Regions from separate parts of the Chryseobacterium piperi genome, predicted to be linked through region 3. Evidence: riboswitches for the same ligand, from Rfam matches in the RefSeq annotation. Region 3 holds a riboswitch; each other region holds the start of a gene.

What was found. A riboswitch is a leader RNA that binds a small molecule or an ion and turns the genes downstream of it on or off. The one in region 3 is predicted to bind cobalamin.
Region 1: linked by a shared signal. The riboswitch ahead of prpB (methylisocitrate lyase) and the one ahead of CJF12_RS12350 (TonB-dependent receptor plug domain-containing protein) in region 3 are both predicted to bind cobalamin.
Region 2: linked by a shared signal. The riboswitch ahead of CJF12_RS19490 (TonB-dependent receptor plug domain-containing protein) and the one ahead of CJF12_RS12350 (TonB-dependent receptor plug domain-containing protein) in region 3 are both predicted to bind cobalamin.

The regions. Positions count from the first base shown of each region.
Region 1 is NZ_CP023049.2:1,928,338-1,934,071, reverse strand. Features, by position in the region: gene CJF12_RS08395 (hypothetical protein) at 1-462, opposite strand, end outside; gene CJF12_RS08390 (aminotransferase-like domain-containing protein) at 576-2,018, shown strand; cobalamin riboswitch at 2,258-2,452, shown strand; gene prpB (methylisocitrate lyase) at 2,864-3,772, shown strand; gene prpC (bifunctional 2-methylcitrate synthase/citrate synthase) at 3,759-4,910, shown strand; gene CJF12_RS08375 (bifunctional 2-methylcitrate dehydratase/aconitate hydratase) at 4,958-5,734, shown strand, end outside.
Region 2 is NZ_CP023049.2:4,437,380-4,443,113, reverse strand. Features, by position in the region: gene CJF12_RS19510 (CCC motif membrane protein) at 1-313, opposite strand, end outside; gene CJF12_RS19505 (DUF2752 domain-containing protein) at 324-614, opposite strand; gene namA (NADPH dehydrogenase NamA) at 641-1,693, opposite strand; gene CJF12_RS19495 (cytidine deaminase) at 1,796-2,278, shown strand; cobalamin riboswitch at 2,604-2,780, shown strand; gene CJF12_RS19490 (TonB-dependent receptor plug domain-containing protein) at 2,813-4,660, shown strand; gene CJF12_RS19485 (YncE family protein) at 4,672-5,712, shown strand.
Region 3 is NZ_CP023049.2:2,819,851-2,825,584, forward strand. Features, by position in the region: gene CJF12_RS12350 (TonB-dependent receptor plug domain-containing protein) at 1-1,079, opposite strand, end outside; cobalamin riboswitch at 1,194-1,379, opposite strand; gene CJF12_RS12355 (cytochrome-c peroxidase) at 1,510-2,529, opposite strand; gene CJF12_RS12360 (MbnP family protein) at 2,606-3,481, opposite strand; gene CJF12_RS12365 (TonB-dependent receptor plug domain-containing protein) at 3,543-5,522, opposite strand; gene CJF12_RS12370 (hypothetical protein) at 5,526-5,734, opposite strand, start outside.

The sequences.
Region 1 (5,734 bases), 890 kb from region 3:
CAACGTATTTTGCTTGACAAGAAATCCTTGATCTTTAAAAAACTGAATTCTAGAATCATTTTCAGTGATGATAATCCAGATACTATCTGTAAATGTGATTGCCGATCTGCTTTTCTTCCAAAGGGATAACTGTACCTCAGGGGTATTGTATTCAGGTAGTATAGCAAAGTCTATGATCTCAGTCATTCTTTTTCCTTCAGGAGAGCCGGAATAACCTGAGCCGCTTTTAAAAAGACAATAGCCGACCGGCTCATCATCCACATAAACCATGATCAGCTGAATAGAAAGATCATTGAGAGTGTTGATCATTTTTCTGTATTCTACATGTTCGCTGAGATATTCTTCTATTTTTTCTGAAGAAACATGTTCCTTATATATACTTCTGATATAAGGTCTCATCACAGCAAAAAGCTGGTCAATTCCCTGATCTGATCCTACGGTGAACTTTGATATGATTTCCATTGACTTCTTTTTTATTCAAAGCTATGGATTCTTAATACAAAGTATCGATACAGTTTGGTAAAATACAATCGATACAGTTCTTTTTAGATAGAAGCAGATTCTGTACATTTGTTATGAAAAGACGAACCCATATGCAGACGTACAGATATGAAGTTTTTACTTCTGTTATTGAACACAAGATAAAAAATGGAACACTACTCCCGGGAAGCCGTCTGCCTTCCATCAGGGAAATTAAAAAAGAGTACCGTCTGAGTATGAGCTCTGTTCAGAGTGGTTACGAATATCTTGTGATCAAAGGTTGGGTCAAAAATATTCCACGTTCAGGCTATTTTGTAGCTTCAGACTTAAAGAAGGCTACTACTGCCCAGTCATCACCTCAGAAACAACAGATTAAAGAGGAGACTACATTCAGCAAAAATGTAAAATTAACATCGGTAAGAAATAGACCTAACGAATATGGTTCTTTTAACGCGGCAACTCCAACTGATTTGCTGATTCCGCAAAAGCTTATCTTAAAAAAGATGCAGGAAGTGATCCGGGAGAAGGCTGCTTCACTTCTTCGTTATTATCCGGTAAACGGTTCATTAAAACTAAGAGAACTAATAGCATCCCGTGCTAGGCAATATGGCTGTGCTTTGAATTCCGAAGAATTGATTATCACTGACGGAGCTCTTCAGGCGCTTTATATTGCTTTGGCATCAGTTACCCGCCCCGGAGATACTATTGCTGTTGAAAGTCCATGTGTTTTTTCTATATTGGAGGTAATAGCCAACCTCCAGCTTAAAACGATAGAAATTCCTATACATGAAGAGATCGGTTTTGATACAGCGTATTTTCGTAAAATATGTAATGAAAATGACATTAAAGCATTGGTGGTAACGCCTAATTTTCATAATCCGACCGGTATTCTCATGACAGATGAAATTAAAAAAGAGCTTTTATCTGTTGCTTTGATGTACGAAATACCGATTATTGAAAATGATATTTACGGAGATCTTTATTTTGGTGAAGAAAGGCCTTCCTGCATCCGGAATTTTGATGAATCAGGTTTGGTGATGACTTTTTCTTCGTTTTCCAAAACATTGGCGCCTGGAATACGTCTGGGTTGGCTACACCCGGGTAAATATTATGTGGAAGCAGAAAAGCTGAGATTTTCATTGGGCAGATCCGTAGCTCCAATATATCAGGAGTTATTGATTAAATTGCTGGAAGAAAACAGCTATGAGAAACATTTGCGAGTCTTTCGTAAACAATTGCAGGAACAGGCTACAGCAATAGGAGAGGCTTTGAGCAATTATTTCCCGGATGGATCTCATTTTTATAAGCCGGCAGGAGGATATAGTATTTGGGGAAGATTACCGGAGAGATTGGATATCTATGCTTTTTATCATTATTGCGAAACTCACCGGATTTTATTTACTCCGGGTGAAATATTTGGCTTCGGGAATCAATTCAGTCACTATTTTAGAATCATATTTGCAGATCGCATTAATACCAAAAACGTCCTGTCTCTACAAAAGGCCGGTGAAAAAGCCAGGAAGCTTTTACCGGAATAATTTCGACCGTGATGGATACTTAGCTTTCTATAAAAAATAATAAAAGCAGAGGGAGCTTGCTCCTTGTAGGGAATTTTTTTAGGATTAATATTCTCTGTTTTTTGATGATCTATCCATTTGAATGATTTTTAACAAGCACATTTTTAGGGGATTATATTTGCCTAACATAGGTTAGGGGATTATTATATACGTGTTTGGATAAAATACTTATATTTACGACCAAGGAGTTTAGTTAGACTTCTTTATCAACCGAAATTGGTTACACTTAGCTGGGTATTAAAAGGGAATCGTGTGTAAATCACGAACTGTCGCGCAACTGTAAGTAACACTCAAAAAGGTTTTTATCTATCAAGGTCCACTGTTCGTTTTTGCGAATGGGAAGGACGATAAAAATCGTTACAAGTCAGGAGACCTGCCTATTTCGAATTGACGATGCTTTCGCGATCTGAAGCTTATAGTCAGGTATGATACGTTTTGATGATGCACCAGTATTGATATGGTTGTATGATCATGATGCAGAGATAGTGTTTACCGCATGTATTGCAAAAATACAGGTATATCTATAGTTCTGCCGTATTGCTCCTTTCCATAATTTTCTCTCTTACAAAGTATTGTGAAGTTATCAACTGCTTTTTATAATGATTTATAGACATTAAAAGGGTTGGTGATCATACGGTCACATTATCTGACTATTACTGATTAATTGTCAAAGTGAGGTATTTATCATCAACCATTCATCAAGGTTTATAGGTCGTTGGATTAGTTTAAACAATTTAAAAAAAAACTATTTTTTAAATTGTTGATAGTATGTGAGTTAAAAACATTAAACGAACAATGATATTAAGATGAGTAAAAATGCCAATTTAAAGTCAGCCGGATTACGGTTCCGGGAGGCTATGCAAAAAGAAAATCCTCTTCAGATTGTTGGAGCTATCAATGCTAATCATGCATTATTGGCTCAGCAGGCAGGTTTCAATGCTATTTATCTTTCAGGAGGCGGAGTTGCTGCAGGTTCTTTAGGTGTTCCCGACTTGGGAATTACAACCCTCGAAGATGTATTAATCGATATTCAAAGGATAACCAATGTATGTGAGCTGCCGTTGATGGTAGATGTAGATACAGGTTTTGGTCCTTCGGCATTTAATGTATCCAGAACAGTGAAATCTCTGATTAAGGCGGGTGCGGGTGCCTTACATATTGAAGATCAGGTAGGAGCAAAACGTTGTGGACACAGACCTGGTAAAGAAGTAGTAAGTAAAGAGGAGATGGTTGACCGGCTAAAAGCGGCTGTTGACGCCAGAACTGATGACGATTTTGTGATTGGAGCAAGGACAGATGCATTTGCCAACGAAGGATTGGAACGAACACTTGAACGTGCAGTTGCTTATAAGGAAGCCGGAGCAGATTTCATATTTGCGGAGGCTGTTCCCGATTTAAACTATTATCAAAAATTTGTAGATGCGACCGGGATTCCTGTTTTAGCAAATATTACTGAATTCGGGATGATCAAAATGTATACTGTTGAAGAGCTGAAAAAAGCAGGAGTGGGTTTGGTTCTATATCCGCTTTCTGCTTTTCGTGCTGCTAACAAAGCTGCTCAGAATGTATATCAACATATTCGTAAAGACGGGACACAGGCTAATGTATTGGATACCATGCAGACCCGTGATGAGCTTTATGAGAGTATCAATTACCATGATTATGAACAAAAACTAGATAACCTTTTTAAAAAGAACAAAAATGTCAATGAATAATGAACCTACATTTAAACCTAAAAAGAGCGTAGCACTTTCAGGCGTAGCAGCAGGAAATACTGCACTTTGCAGTGTTGGTAAAAGCGGGAATGACCTGCATTACCGTGGATATAATATTCTGGATCTGGCTGAAAAAGCAGAGTTTGAAGAAGTAGCTTATCTGTTGATCTATGGCCATCTTCCGACACAATCACAGCTCAATACTTATAAAACCAAACTCAAATCGTTAAGAGGCCTGCCTCATTCCGTAAAAAGTATTTTAAAAAATATTCCTGCGGCTGCACATCCAATGGATGTTATGCGTTCAACTGTTTCTGCCATAGGTACGATCCAGCCTGAGAAAGATGATCATAATGTGGCCGGAGCAAGGGATATCGCAGATAAGTTATTAGCCTCATTCAGCTCAGCACTTTTATATTGGTATCATTATACCCATAATGGAAAAGAGATTGAGGTTGAAACAGATGACGATACCATTGGCGGACACTTTTTACATTTATTACATGGTAAAAAACCATCTGATTCCTGGGTGAGAGCAATGCAGATCTCATTGAATCTCTATGCTGAACATGAATTTAATGCTTCTACTTTTACGAGCAGGGTAATTGCCGGAACCGGATCTGATATCTATTCTTCTATAACAGGAGCGATCGGGGCGCTAAGAGGTCCTAAACATGGGGGAGCAAATGAAGTAGCTTTTGATATTCAAAGCCGTTATAATTCTGCTGATGAAGCGGAAGAAGATATCCGCAAAAGAATTGCCAATAAAGAAGTAATCATAGGGTTCGGGCATCCGGTTTATACCATTTCTGATCCAAGAAATGTAGTGATTAAGAAAGTAGCAAAACAGCTTTCTGAAGAAGAAGGGGATATGTTGCTTTTTGATATTGCAGAACGATTGGAGACGATTATGTGGGGAGAGAAAAAGATGTTTCCTAATCTGGACTGGTTCTCAGCAGTGTCATACCATTTGATGGGGGTTCCGACTTTAATGTTTACCCCATTGTTTGTCGTATCCAGAGTAACAGGATGGAGTGCACACATCATCGAACAAAGACAGGATGGAAAAATTATCCGTCCAAGTGCCAATTATACAGGGCCTGAAAATAAAGATTTTGTTCCTATAGGAAGCCGATAATCAATCAATTCAACAGATATATAATAATAAAATTTAAAAATAAAAAGATGTCATCACACATTTCAAATGAAAGACCGCAACCGGATAAAGTATTAACAGATATTGCAGATTATGTATTGAATTACGAAATCAAGAATGATTTAGCCTGGAAAACAGCTCACTACTGTCTTTTAGATACGATCGGATGTGGGCTGGAAGCTTTAACATATCCTGCCTGTACCAAATTACTCGGGCCTATTGTCAAAGGAACAATTGTTCCGAATGGTGCTAAAGTACCGGGAACTCAATTTCAATTGGATCCGGTTCAGGCTGCTTTTAATATTGGAACTATTATTCGCTGGTTGGATTTTAATGATACCTGGTTAGCTGCAGAGTGGGGACATCCTTCGGATAATTTAGGAGGGATTTTAGCGACTGCCGATTGGTTGTCCAGGGCTTATATTGCGGAAGGAAAAGAGCCTTTAAAAATGAAACAGGTACTGGAGGCAATGATTATGGCCCATGAAATACAAGGGGTAATAGCTCTTGAAAACTCATTCAATAGGGTAGGTCTGGACCATGTACTATTAGTGAAGCTGGCTTCAACTGCCGTTGTTGGGAGATTAATAGGATTGACACGTGATGAGCTGATCAATGCTGTTTCATTAGCATTAGTTGACGGACAGTCTTTAAGAACCTATCGTCATGCTCCTAATACGGGAAGTCGTAAATCATGGGCAGCAGGTGATGCAACTTCCAGAGCAGTACGCTTAGCATTGATTGCTAAGACCGGTGAAATGGGATATCCGTCAGTACTTACCGCTAAAACATGGGGCTTTTATGAT
Region 2 (5,734 bases), 1.6 Mb from region 3:
CCATATTTTTTATCTGCTCAATTTGTTCCATATAGGCATCCCAACCTCCGGTTGAAAGCACATAAACCATATAGATTAAACTTAAAACCCCAATAACAAGACCTATAATACATAATATTCTTCCTGTCTTCAAATTATTATAATCTATATAAAGACTTGGGTCTTTTTGATACAAGGCATTGTCTTTATTATAAAGGTTCATTCCGATTAATCCGCAAATGACACCTACAATTCCGTTACAGCAGCAGCTGCCTAAAATAGCAACGATCCCTAATACTAATACTGTTGTTGCGTTTGGTAATTTCTGATTCATAGTTATTTTGTTAAGTTGTTAAATAAAAGTGTTTGTAAAAATAGGAAACCACCATGATAACTGAATTAAGAATTGCTAAAAAAATGATAACATTTCCATAATTTCTTTTTCTGTCAATAAAATTCAGCCCCACGGTACATAAAAAAAGTAATAAAGTATAAACCGCAGGAAACATATGAAATGCCTCTGAAAATTTTCCTTCAAAAACCAAGACAATAGCCCTTTGGGTTCCACAGCCGAAACATTCTATTCCTAGGAACTTCTTGCTTGGGCAAGGCAACATAAAGTCTTCAATTTTCATTTTTCCTTTTATTTTATTCTCTAAAATTAAGAAGAAATTTTCGCTCGCAGATACTGATGTGGGAAAAAGCAATTTTCTCCCATCTCAAAAGAGCCTTGAACAGCAATATATGGATTTCTTAAAATTTCTCTGGCAATAAATATCAGATCTGCATCCCCTTTTTCTAAAATATCTTCGGCCTGTTCTACTTGAGTAATCAGACCTACAGCTCCGGTTTTTACTACAGCTTCCTTCTTTACCTGTGAGGAGAACGGAACCTGATAACCATCAAACACAGGAATTTTTGCACCGTGGATATTTCCGCCACTGGAAACATCAACCAAATCCACTGCATGATCTTTAAGTATTTTTGCCAGTGCTACACTGTCTTCAATATTCCAGCCATTCTCAGCATATTCGGTTCCTGATATTCTCACAAACAAAGCTACATTTTCATTGAGCTCTTCATTCACCGCATCTACAATCTCGAGTAAAAACCTAATTCTATTTTCAAAGCTTCCCCCATACTCATCTGTCCGTATGTTTGATAGAGGTGACAAAAACTGATGGACTAAATACCCGTGTGCACCATGGATTTCAATGATATCAAAACCTGCCTTTACAGCCCTTTTAGCTGCCTTCTTAAAATTCTGAATCTGTGCTTTAATATCCTCAATCGTCAATACCTGTGGAATCCTTTCCGTAGGATGATAAGGTATAGGGCTCGGAGCAATGGTCTCCCACCCCTCTTCCACCGGAATCTGAATATTATTCCAGGTAGACCCTTTTCTTCCGGCATGGGCCAATTGAATTCCAATTTTACTTTCCGAATTGGAATGAACAAACTTTACTATCTTTTCCAGTTTTTCTGCTTGTTCATCATTCCAGATTCCCATACACTTATTCGTGATTCTGCCACGTGGCTCCACACCTGTTGCTTCAACCATAATTAAACCTGTACCGCCTTGTGACCTGCTTCCATAGTGTACAAAATGAAAATCATTCGCCAGTCCGTTTTCACAGGAATACATACACATAGGGGACATTACCCATCTGTTTTTAAGCTCTACATTTCTGAATTGTATCGGAGTATATAACATCTTGATTTGTTTTATATTTTAATATCAAACGAAGAAATAGAATCTACTTGCTCACGTGGTGAAAAAGAAGTAATTTTATCCCCCCTTTTTAGGCTTCAATATATGAAAAAAGACATACAGATCGGCTATGAATATTTTAAAAATAGTAGCGAACTGAACGATATAGAAAAAAAACTGTTCGAAAAAGCAAAACAGGCTCGTGAAAATGCCTATGCCCCCTATTCTCAGTTTTTGGTTGGCTGTTCTATTTTACTTGAAAACGGAGAAATATTCTCCGGAAATAATCAGGAAAATGCAGCTTTCCCATCAGGACTTTGTGCTGAAAGAACAACCATATTTTGGGTAGCCGCCAACTTTCCGGATCAAAAAATTAAAAAAATCTTTATTGTAGGTGGTCCCAAAGAACGTTCTGAAAAAACACCTCCTATTCCACCTTGTGGAGCATGCAGACAAAGCTTGATGGAATACGAAACAAAACAACATGAAAATATCGATCTTTATTTTTCAAGTATGAATGGAGAGGTAGTGAAAGTACATTCAATTAAGGATTTAATGCCTTTTTATTTTGACGGTACCTTTTTATAATCTGTAAAAAGGTAAAACCGCAAAATCGCCAATTTGTAAATGAGGAGTTCAACAGGTTTTTGTCATTTCGAACAAAGTGAGAAATCTCTTAAATTAAAATTAGAAACTGTTCTTCCTTTATTAAAAGGACGTTCATCTACTCTGTTTAATAAAACCATCCATACGGGTTTTGTCATATATTCTGGCAGGTTACGTAGACACTTATTCTCTATATGTGGAAGTCTTGGATGCTTTCAAAATAATCCTGTATACCAATGTCTTCATTATTTCGCATGAGATTATCTTGTTTAATTTTAACAATAAATTGCTGGTTCTTTTTAAAAACTTATCTTTGCAAAACTTTGGTTTTCAAGCTATTGAAAATAATAGGGAATTGGGTGAAAATCCCAAACTGTCCCCGCAACTGTAAATCGCAATAATTATTTCTATAACAAACCACTGTGAAAACGGGAAGGTATAGAAAAGTGAAAGTCAGGAGACCTGCCAAAATGATAACTCAAAAATATATTGCTTTCGGAGGAAAAGTAAAATAGTATGAAAAAAACTTTAATACTACTTTTATCGTCATCTGCTTATCTTCTTTGTTTAGGACAAGAGAAAGCAATTGATACCGTTTATATTTTTGACAACCAAATGAATCGGGTAAAACTGTTTCATAAGGTCAATACACTTACTCCAAGTGATATTCAAAAGAACTCTTCCAACTTATCTGAAGTATTACGCTTTCAGTCTTCCGTTTATATTAAAGAAAATGGGCGTGGAATGGTCTCTTCTCCCTCATTTAGGGGGACGAGTGCACAGCAGACCGCTTTTGTCTGGAACGGAATTAATATCAATTCTAATTTTTTAGGACAGGGTGATATTAATAATATGCCTTTATTCGGATATGACCAGATGGAAGTAAAAGCCGGTGGTGGAAGTGTTATCTATGGAAGTGGTGCGATTGGCGGAAGCATCCATTTAAATAATGATTTAAGTTTTAATAAAGGCCTTAAGGCCTCTCTATATTCTGAAGTAGCCTCTTTTAGTACCTTTATTAATTTTGCACAAGCGGCATACAGTAATGATAAGTTCAGCTTCAAAGTTTCAGGAAACCATATCAATAGTCAAAATGATTATGAGGTTGAAGAAAAGAACTACCTGAACAGAAACGGCAGATATTATAACACTACTTTTAATCTTGGCGCTTCTTATAAAATAGCTCAACATCAGACAATTTCATGGCAAAGTCAGTTTTTTGATTCGTCACAAAACTATCCTATTTTTACAGAGAATGGGAATAAAACAAAGTATGAAACACAAAGTATCAGAAGTTTAATTTCCTGGGACATTAATAAAGGGAAGCTATCCAATAGTTTAAAAGCAGCTTATACTGAAGAAAATTTTCAATATTTTGGAATTTATAATACTCCAAAAACAAGTGGATCGACAGGAAAAAACTATATATTCAAAAATGATTTTAATTATTTCATTCTCCCTAAACTTAATCTGAATGTTATTACAGAATTTCAGGTAAATAAAGGAGAAGGATATCAGCCCAGAACCTCAGCAGAAAATACAGAGAGCATTGGAAATGTAAGCAGAAATGTAGGCTCTTTAGCAGGACTTCTTCGCTATTTCCCCACAAAAAATTTACGTTTTGAGGCAGGAGTAAAAAAAGATTTCGTTGAAGATATCAGCTCACCTGTTCTTTATTCATTATCAGGGAAATGGAATCCTTTATCCTGGTATAGCATAGGATTGAACGCATCCAAAAATTTCAGATTTCCTACTTTCAATGACTTATATTGGAATCCTGGAGGAAACCTTAATCTAAGGCCGGAAAAATCTTATCAGATGGATATGGACCATGAATTCAAACTGAACGCTTTTAAACTAACAGTAAGCCCTTATTACATGAGTATAACCGATAATATTGTCTGGCTTCCTACGGCATATGGATATTGGTCTCCGGTTAATATCAACAAAGTTGAATCGTATGGTGTGGAATCACAAATTACTTTCGATAAAAAATTTAATGACCATCATTTGAGATTTAATATTGGATACACCTTTGCTAAATCTATCAATAAAGAAACCAAAAAGCAAATGATGTATGTCCCTCTTCATAAAGTTTTTGGAAATTTTGATTATCAATATACCTTCTTAAAATTCTACGTTCAGGGAATGTTTAACGGAATTACATATACCACAACAGATGAAAAAAGAGAAGATGCATTGGATCCGTATTTTGTTTTAAATACAGGAGTTTCAGCAACACTTCTCAAAAAATACACTTTAGGATTTAAAGTCAATAATTTAACCAATACTGTTTACGAGACTGTATCGTTTTATCCGATGCCTAAACGCAACTACAGTATTTCTGCCACTATAAATTTTTAATAAAAAATAACATGAAAATAACTAGACTTTTACAGCTTTTATTTGCCACCGTATTATTATTCAATATTTCGTGTAGTACCGACAGTAGTTTCACTCTTCCCGAAATTACATATGAAAATGGGTTTCTAATTACCAATGAAGGGAATTATGGAAAACCTAATGCCGAGGTAACTTTTGTTTCCAGAGATTTAACTTTTAGCCAAAACAATATTTTTTCTAAAAATAATAATGGAAGCCAGCTAGGAGATGTTCTACAAGCTGCTGCATTCAGTGGAGATAAAGCTTATTTGTTATTAAACAATTCAAATAAAATCCAGGTAGTTAACCGCTATACTTTTAAAAGTGTAGGCGAAATTACCAATCAGATTAATTATCCCCGTTATATTGCTGTTGCTAATAATAATGTTTATGTAACCAATGATCAATACCAAGCAGCAAAATATCTAAGTATCTATAAAACTTCGGATTTATCGTTTGTAAAAAAAATAGCTTTCACAGAGAATGTTGAAAGAATTGTAGAAGCAGGAGGAAATATTTTTATTCAGAATGCAAGCTTTGGTTTTGGAAATAAAATTACATACATCAATACTTCCAGTAATACAGTACAGTCTACAATAACATTACCCAACGGAAATATTAACAGAACAATTTCCTACAACTCAAATGTCTATGTTATTGCTTCAACAACTACAGATTCTTACATCTACCAGATTTCAGGTACAGGAAATATTACCAAAACGACAAAACTAACAGGTATTGCCAATGCTACGAATCTTCAGATTGAAGGCGGAAAATATTTCTTCTCTTCAGCCAATAAAGTATATTCAATGGATATGAATACTACGACAGTTCCTACAGCGCCTATTATTACGGCAGTAGATGGTGGTCAGTTTTATACATTGTATGGATTCAGCGTTGTAGATGGTAAAATTTTCACATCTGACGTTAAAGGCTTTACTGAAGATAGTGAAGTTACTGTTTATAACACTTTAGGAACTAAAATTAAGTCCTTCACAACAGGTAAAGGAACTAATGGCGTTTATTTAAACTAAGAAACATATACTTCGGTATATT
Region 3 (5,734 bases):
CTCACATCCCAATTGGATGTAATGGAATACATATTTGATGATGACAGGTAAACTTCCCTCTGGATGTACTTATTATCTGTCTTTAAAGCTGTTTCTGCTACATTTACCGTGTCCAGATACCTGGTATAGTCATAGGCAAATTTGGCTTTAATCTGTGTTTCCAGCTTTGGAAATATTCTCTTTCTAAAACTGGTCTGCACAAAATAATTCTTATCCAACAGCTTCTGCCCTTTTGGTCCAAAACCATTATTGACGATAGCTGAAGGAATTCCACGATCAGAAATATATCCATATCCCCGGATATTCCAGCTTCCGTTATTCAACAAACCCTGCAAACTGGTTTCAAAACGCTTTGCCGTAATATAAGAATCATATCTTGTGGCCACAGTATCGTTGGCAATGGAACCATCAGGATGTTTTTTCTGATACGTATATTTATATCTCCCATCACTTTGTATAAATTCGGAACTGAAACTGGCAGAGACTTTATTCGAAATTTTTTGCTCCAGGCGAAAAGACGGATTAAAGAGATCTATAGAACTGTTTTTTATCCTGAGAACAAGATTGGTTTTCTTTTTTCCATAAAAGACCGGAGTTTTGGGCTGCAGGTAAATAGAACCCGAAGACCCAAAGTCCTTAGCAGGCTGGAAAATTTCACTTTTCTGACCGTTATACAATGAAATCTCCTCAATATCATCCAATGAAAACTTTCCCAGGTCAATGACTCCATTTTGAGCATTTCCCAACTGGATTCCATCATAAAAAACGCCTACATGCTGGCTTCCCATACTTCGGATATTCACTGTTTTCAATCCACCAATTCCTCCGTAATCTTTGATCTGCACTCCTGAAAAATACCGCAGTGCATCAGCAACAGACTGGCTGTTAAGCCGTTCCAACTGCTCTCCGGAAAGCGTTTGTGCAGGCAGAATTTCTTTAAAATCTTTTTTATAAATATGAACCGGAAGAATAGCTTTTTCCTTTATACTATCTTTTGATTGAGAAAAATACAATTGAGTAACCAGCACAAGAATTGTGATTATTATGTTTCTGGTTGTATTAGTATATTTTGATTCCATTAGCTCCCTGAGAATAATTGTAACGCTAATGGATATAAGAAAGCAGCAACGGTATAGCACAGCAATATACTGTACAAAATCGTTGTTGTCCTAAGCTTTATTCCACGAAAGCGTCAAACTTTAATATTTCCGGCAGGTCTTCTGACTTACTCCATTTTTGAAATCCTTCCCATTAAAAAAACAGTGGATGTATTCTTCAAAAACTTTGGTTTGGAGCTTACAGCAGCGGGTCTGTTCCGGATTTACACCGGATTCCCTTTTAAGAGCCTTTTACAGCTCACCAGATTGCGGCAAAGATAGAAAATTCCCGTAAGAAACAATACTCCATCTAACAAAATGATAATCAACCTGATAAAACAAAACATCCCGTTACAATGTAACAGGATGCTTGCTGATATACCCTTTAAATTCTACAATGGGTAAATTGGATTTACTTTCCTACAAACTTACGGTCACTCAATGTCTTCATAAATAAGATAAGATTAACCTTTTCCTGCTCCGTCAGGGGAATTCTGTTTCCATTGCTCTTAAGGATCGGATCAAGGTTATTGGCATCTAAAACTCCATTATCCAAATAGTCAAGAACAGCTCTCAATGTCGCGAACTGTCCGAAGCTTCCGTAAGGAGCAGTATATTCTACATTTCTTAGAGAAGGAACACGGAAACTCATATAATCTACCGGAAGACCTGTAACCCTGCCGCGCCCAGCTTCATTAGTATCAGGATTCAATGGGAATCCAATATTTCTAAAGCTCTGATCTGTAAATAAAGCAGTACTATGACAGCTGGAACATTTTTGCTGAAAAGTCTGATATCCTTGTGCTTCATTTTCTGTGAAAGAAATCCCTTCATTCCGTTTTACCTGATCATATTTACTATCGGCAGAAATAAGCGTATACTCATATTGAGCAATACTTTTATATATCCTTTCGGGGGTCATCACTTCATCTCCAAATGCTTTTCTGAATAAATCTTTATATGTGGAATCGCCTTTAATTTTACCAATAACTTCCAGAATAGATGACCCCATTTCTTCATGCGTGATAATAGGAACCAATGGTTGTTTTTCAAGCTGGAGTATATTCCCATCCCAGTTATAAAACTTCATAAACAACATGTTTTGGATAGGAGGTGTATTCCGGATTCCTTTTCTCCCCAAAATACCTATTGCTTGTGCATTGGTATCAGCAAAAGCATTAGCCTGAATATGGCAACTGGAGCATGAAACCGTATTATCTGCACTGAGTCTTTTTTCGTTGAATAGCTTCTCTCCCAACTCAACACCATATTTTGTAGGCCTGTTTGAGTTCACCGAATTATTTAGTTCGGGAAAACCTGATGGAATATTCAAAGAGATGTTGGGGTTATCATAAGCAATCGGTTCATAATAGTCATTATTGCATGATATCAACAGTATGACAACCGATAAAATACTTAATATTCTTTTCATTTTAAATGAATTTATTTATACCAACCTGAAAAAGCTTTTTCTTTAGTCCTAAGTTTCAGCTGATGTGGAGATATATTTAGTTTTCTACTTTACTGATCGAAAATATTCCGGTAATATCGCTTGCTCCATTTCCGCCCAGATTATCCACAAATTTGACCATCTGAGCGGCCGTATGAATATTAGGAGTAGCATTTCCATCCATCCCGGTTCCTGTTTTCAGTGTAATCGTATTCGTCTTCCCGCTCAGCAGTTTATCAAAATCTGCTTTAATGATAATTTTAGGAGCTTTATCTCCTACGATTGCATTGGTAGAAAGGCTAAGTGTAATATCTCTATATGCATCGACGCCTTGTGTATAATTACCTTCAGTACCTTTTATGGTGCTTCCTGTATGAATAGACATCTGCTTGTTATCAGTATCAAAGAAGCCTTCGAGTTTTGTAAAGCGATAGCCAGCTCCCCACTCCCACATCATTTGTGTATCATTGGCGCCGGCCTTTGCATAGAATCCTGGAAACCTCACTTGGTCTAAGGTGTTAAGCTCTTTCTTAATTCCTAAACCAAATTTGATGGCCTTATACCCCCCAACAGGTATATCATTGAGAATATAGGCCAGACTTTCCGGTTTTGATTGGTCTATCACTGTTGCCCCTTTATCCAGATCGTTTACTTTATATGGAACCTCATTTCCGTCTGCTTTGATAAGTCGAATATTACTGATGACATATTTCAGTTCTGAAAAATGGTGAACCTGCCCCATTGCTGAAGTGTTTGTTGTTGCTGAAGCAGAAGCTGCACCTCCAAGAACAATAGGAGTATTTTTGAATGTATTATTGAATTCCAACGTCACATTGTTAGCAACAGAATTACGATCACTCCCCTGACAGGAAAAGAGGAACAGTGAAAAAACAGATCCTAGTGACCATAATAAATATTTGTTTAAATTTTTCATTTTAGTTAAATTTTAGTTTGTTATAATAATGTATTGAATAGTAGAGCACCTCATCATCGCATTAAAAACTGAATTTTAAAGACGTAAAGATGTTCCGCCCCATCCTGGGGATATTTCCCCAGTCGGCATAAGTGATGTAGTATTTGTTTAAAAGATTTTCTGCACCAATCTGTAGAACAGTTTTAAATTTGTTGATTTTGAAGGTATAATCTGCGGACAGATTCCATATGGTATAGGCAGCTGTCTGGTCTTCTCCATATTCAGGACTGTAATTGATCTGCATAAAATCACCATTCACGGAAGTCTGGAATCCAAAATCTCCATGTGTAAGATGTACGGAAGTTTGATAACTTAACGGGCGAATGAAAGGTAAATTTCCACCTTTATCATCGGTTCCCCTTGCATAGGTAACAACTCCTTTCCAGTGCAGATTTTGCAAAATATGGTACTCCGCATTCAGAGACATGTTGAAGAGTGTTGCGTAATCCAATGAAGTATATCCCTTCACTCCCACCGACTGATAATTCATCGGACTTCCCATACTTAGAATTCTGCCAATGATATAATTTTGAATATAGAAATAATTTACTTTTGCCTCAATTCCTAACTTCTCATTTTTAAAACCCGCACTCGCGTTGGTTTCATATGAAATTTCATTTTTTAAATTAGGATTTCCTATATAATCGTACCGGTCAAAGCTATTGTAAATGTAATATCCGTAACCTTCCGAAACAGAAGGTGCCCTATGACCATAGCCCGTTCCTATTGAAAAATTAAAATGATCAATATTCAATTGATATCCTGCATGAAGGTTTGGCAGAAATCTCGTTTTTTCCTGAGGTGCTCCTGGATGAAAGATCCAATTGAACTCCACATATTTGGACTTATTGTAATTTAAACCTAAGGATCCTCCGAAATTGAATCGGCTGTGATCTGAAATATCCCATGAATTATTCATAGAAAGGCCGGCATAACGAGTAGTAACCCAAGGCCAGCTATAGGCAAACATGGTCCTCTTACTTCGGTCTTGGGGATACATCCGCATTTCTGCTATAGATAAATTATTATACACATTAAGCTGGATTTCCGAAGAATACTTCTCATTTTTCAAATTCATTTTAGAAAGCAAACCATAAGTTGTACTCCAGCCCGGCATATCCATATGAACCAAATTTTCAGGACGTGCCGTATCATCCATATAGTGCTCAATAGCGTTGTAATAGATCTTTGTATCCCAGGATTTTACCAATCCATTTTCAAATAGCTGCTTATAGGAAGCTGAAGTAATCACTGCCCTGGAAAGCCATAAATCCATCGGCAATGCAGGAAAGCCAACATTTTTCGCCATATCAAAAATAGCATCTACCCTTACAGATGATAATCGGCTTGTTTTATACGCTGCTCCTAATGAAGTATTGAATTTATTATATTGTGAGTGACGTACTTCATCGTTATTCCCATCATAATAATTTCCTGCTTTTCGGAAAGAAATACTTCCATCAGCCACAAGTTTGCTCCCTGAATACGATACATTACCCAAATTGAAAAACTGTTTGTTATTAAACTCAAAACCGGTTTGATATGCCCCACCCCATTTCTTCTGAAGACCAAATGGAGTATTCTTTCTTTTCAGATCAATACTTCCGGCAACGGTTGCTCCATTCAAACTGCCTGCTTGCCCGGATTTTATATCAATCGCAGAAAGGTTATTACTTTCCATATACGAGGTAACGGGATCCATTTTATCTGTACATGCTCCGAAAATATGCATCCCATCAATGGTAACAGTAGAACGCTCTGTACCCATATTATTGAGAAGTGGTTCCCATGCATAAGCGCCCCGTTTTATGAAACTTATCTGATCGGAAGATGCAAGAAACTCATCCACTGAAACGGTTTGTTTCATATTAGTTTCTATCCCCTTTTTGACACTCCCCACTTCTAATTCATCCAGCGTCGTAATACTCTCTCTGGATACCTTTCTGTGTTGAGCATTACCCAAGACTCCCCAAAAAGCCAATGTTATTGCAATCTTTTTCATGGGTTAGAATAGGATGTCAATATACAGTTCACTTTTTGTCCCTTCAACTCCAGGAGTAAAATCAGTTGAAACTTTGGTACCCTTTACAATTTTCCCGTTTTGGTTCTGCATGATAAAGTTTAAAGTCCAACCTCCTGTCATCGTATAATTGACAACGCCATGATACAACCCGTCACTTTTTTGTATCAGATCCTGATTATTAGGTGAGGAAT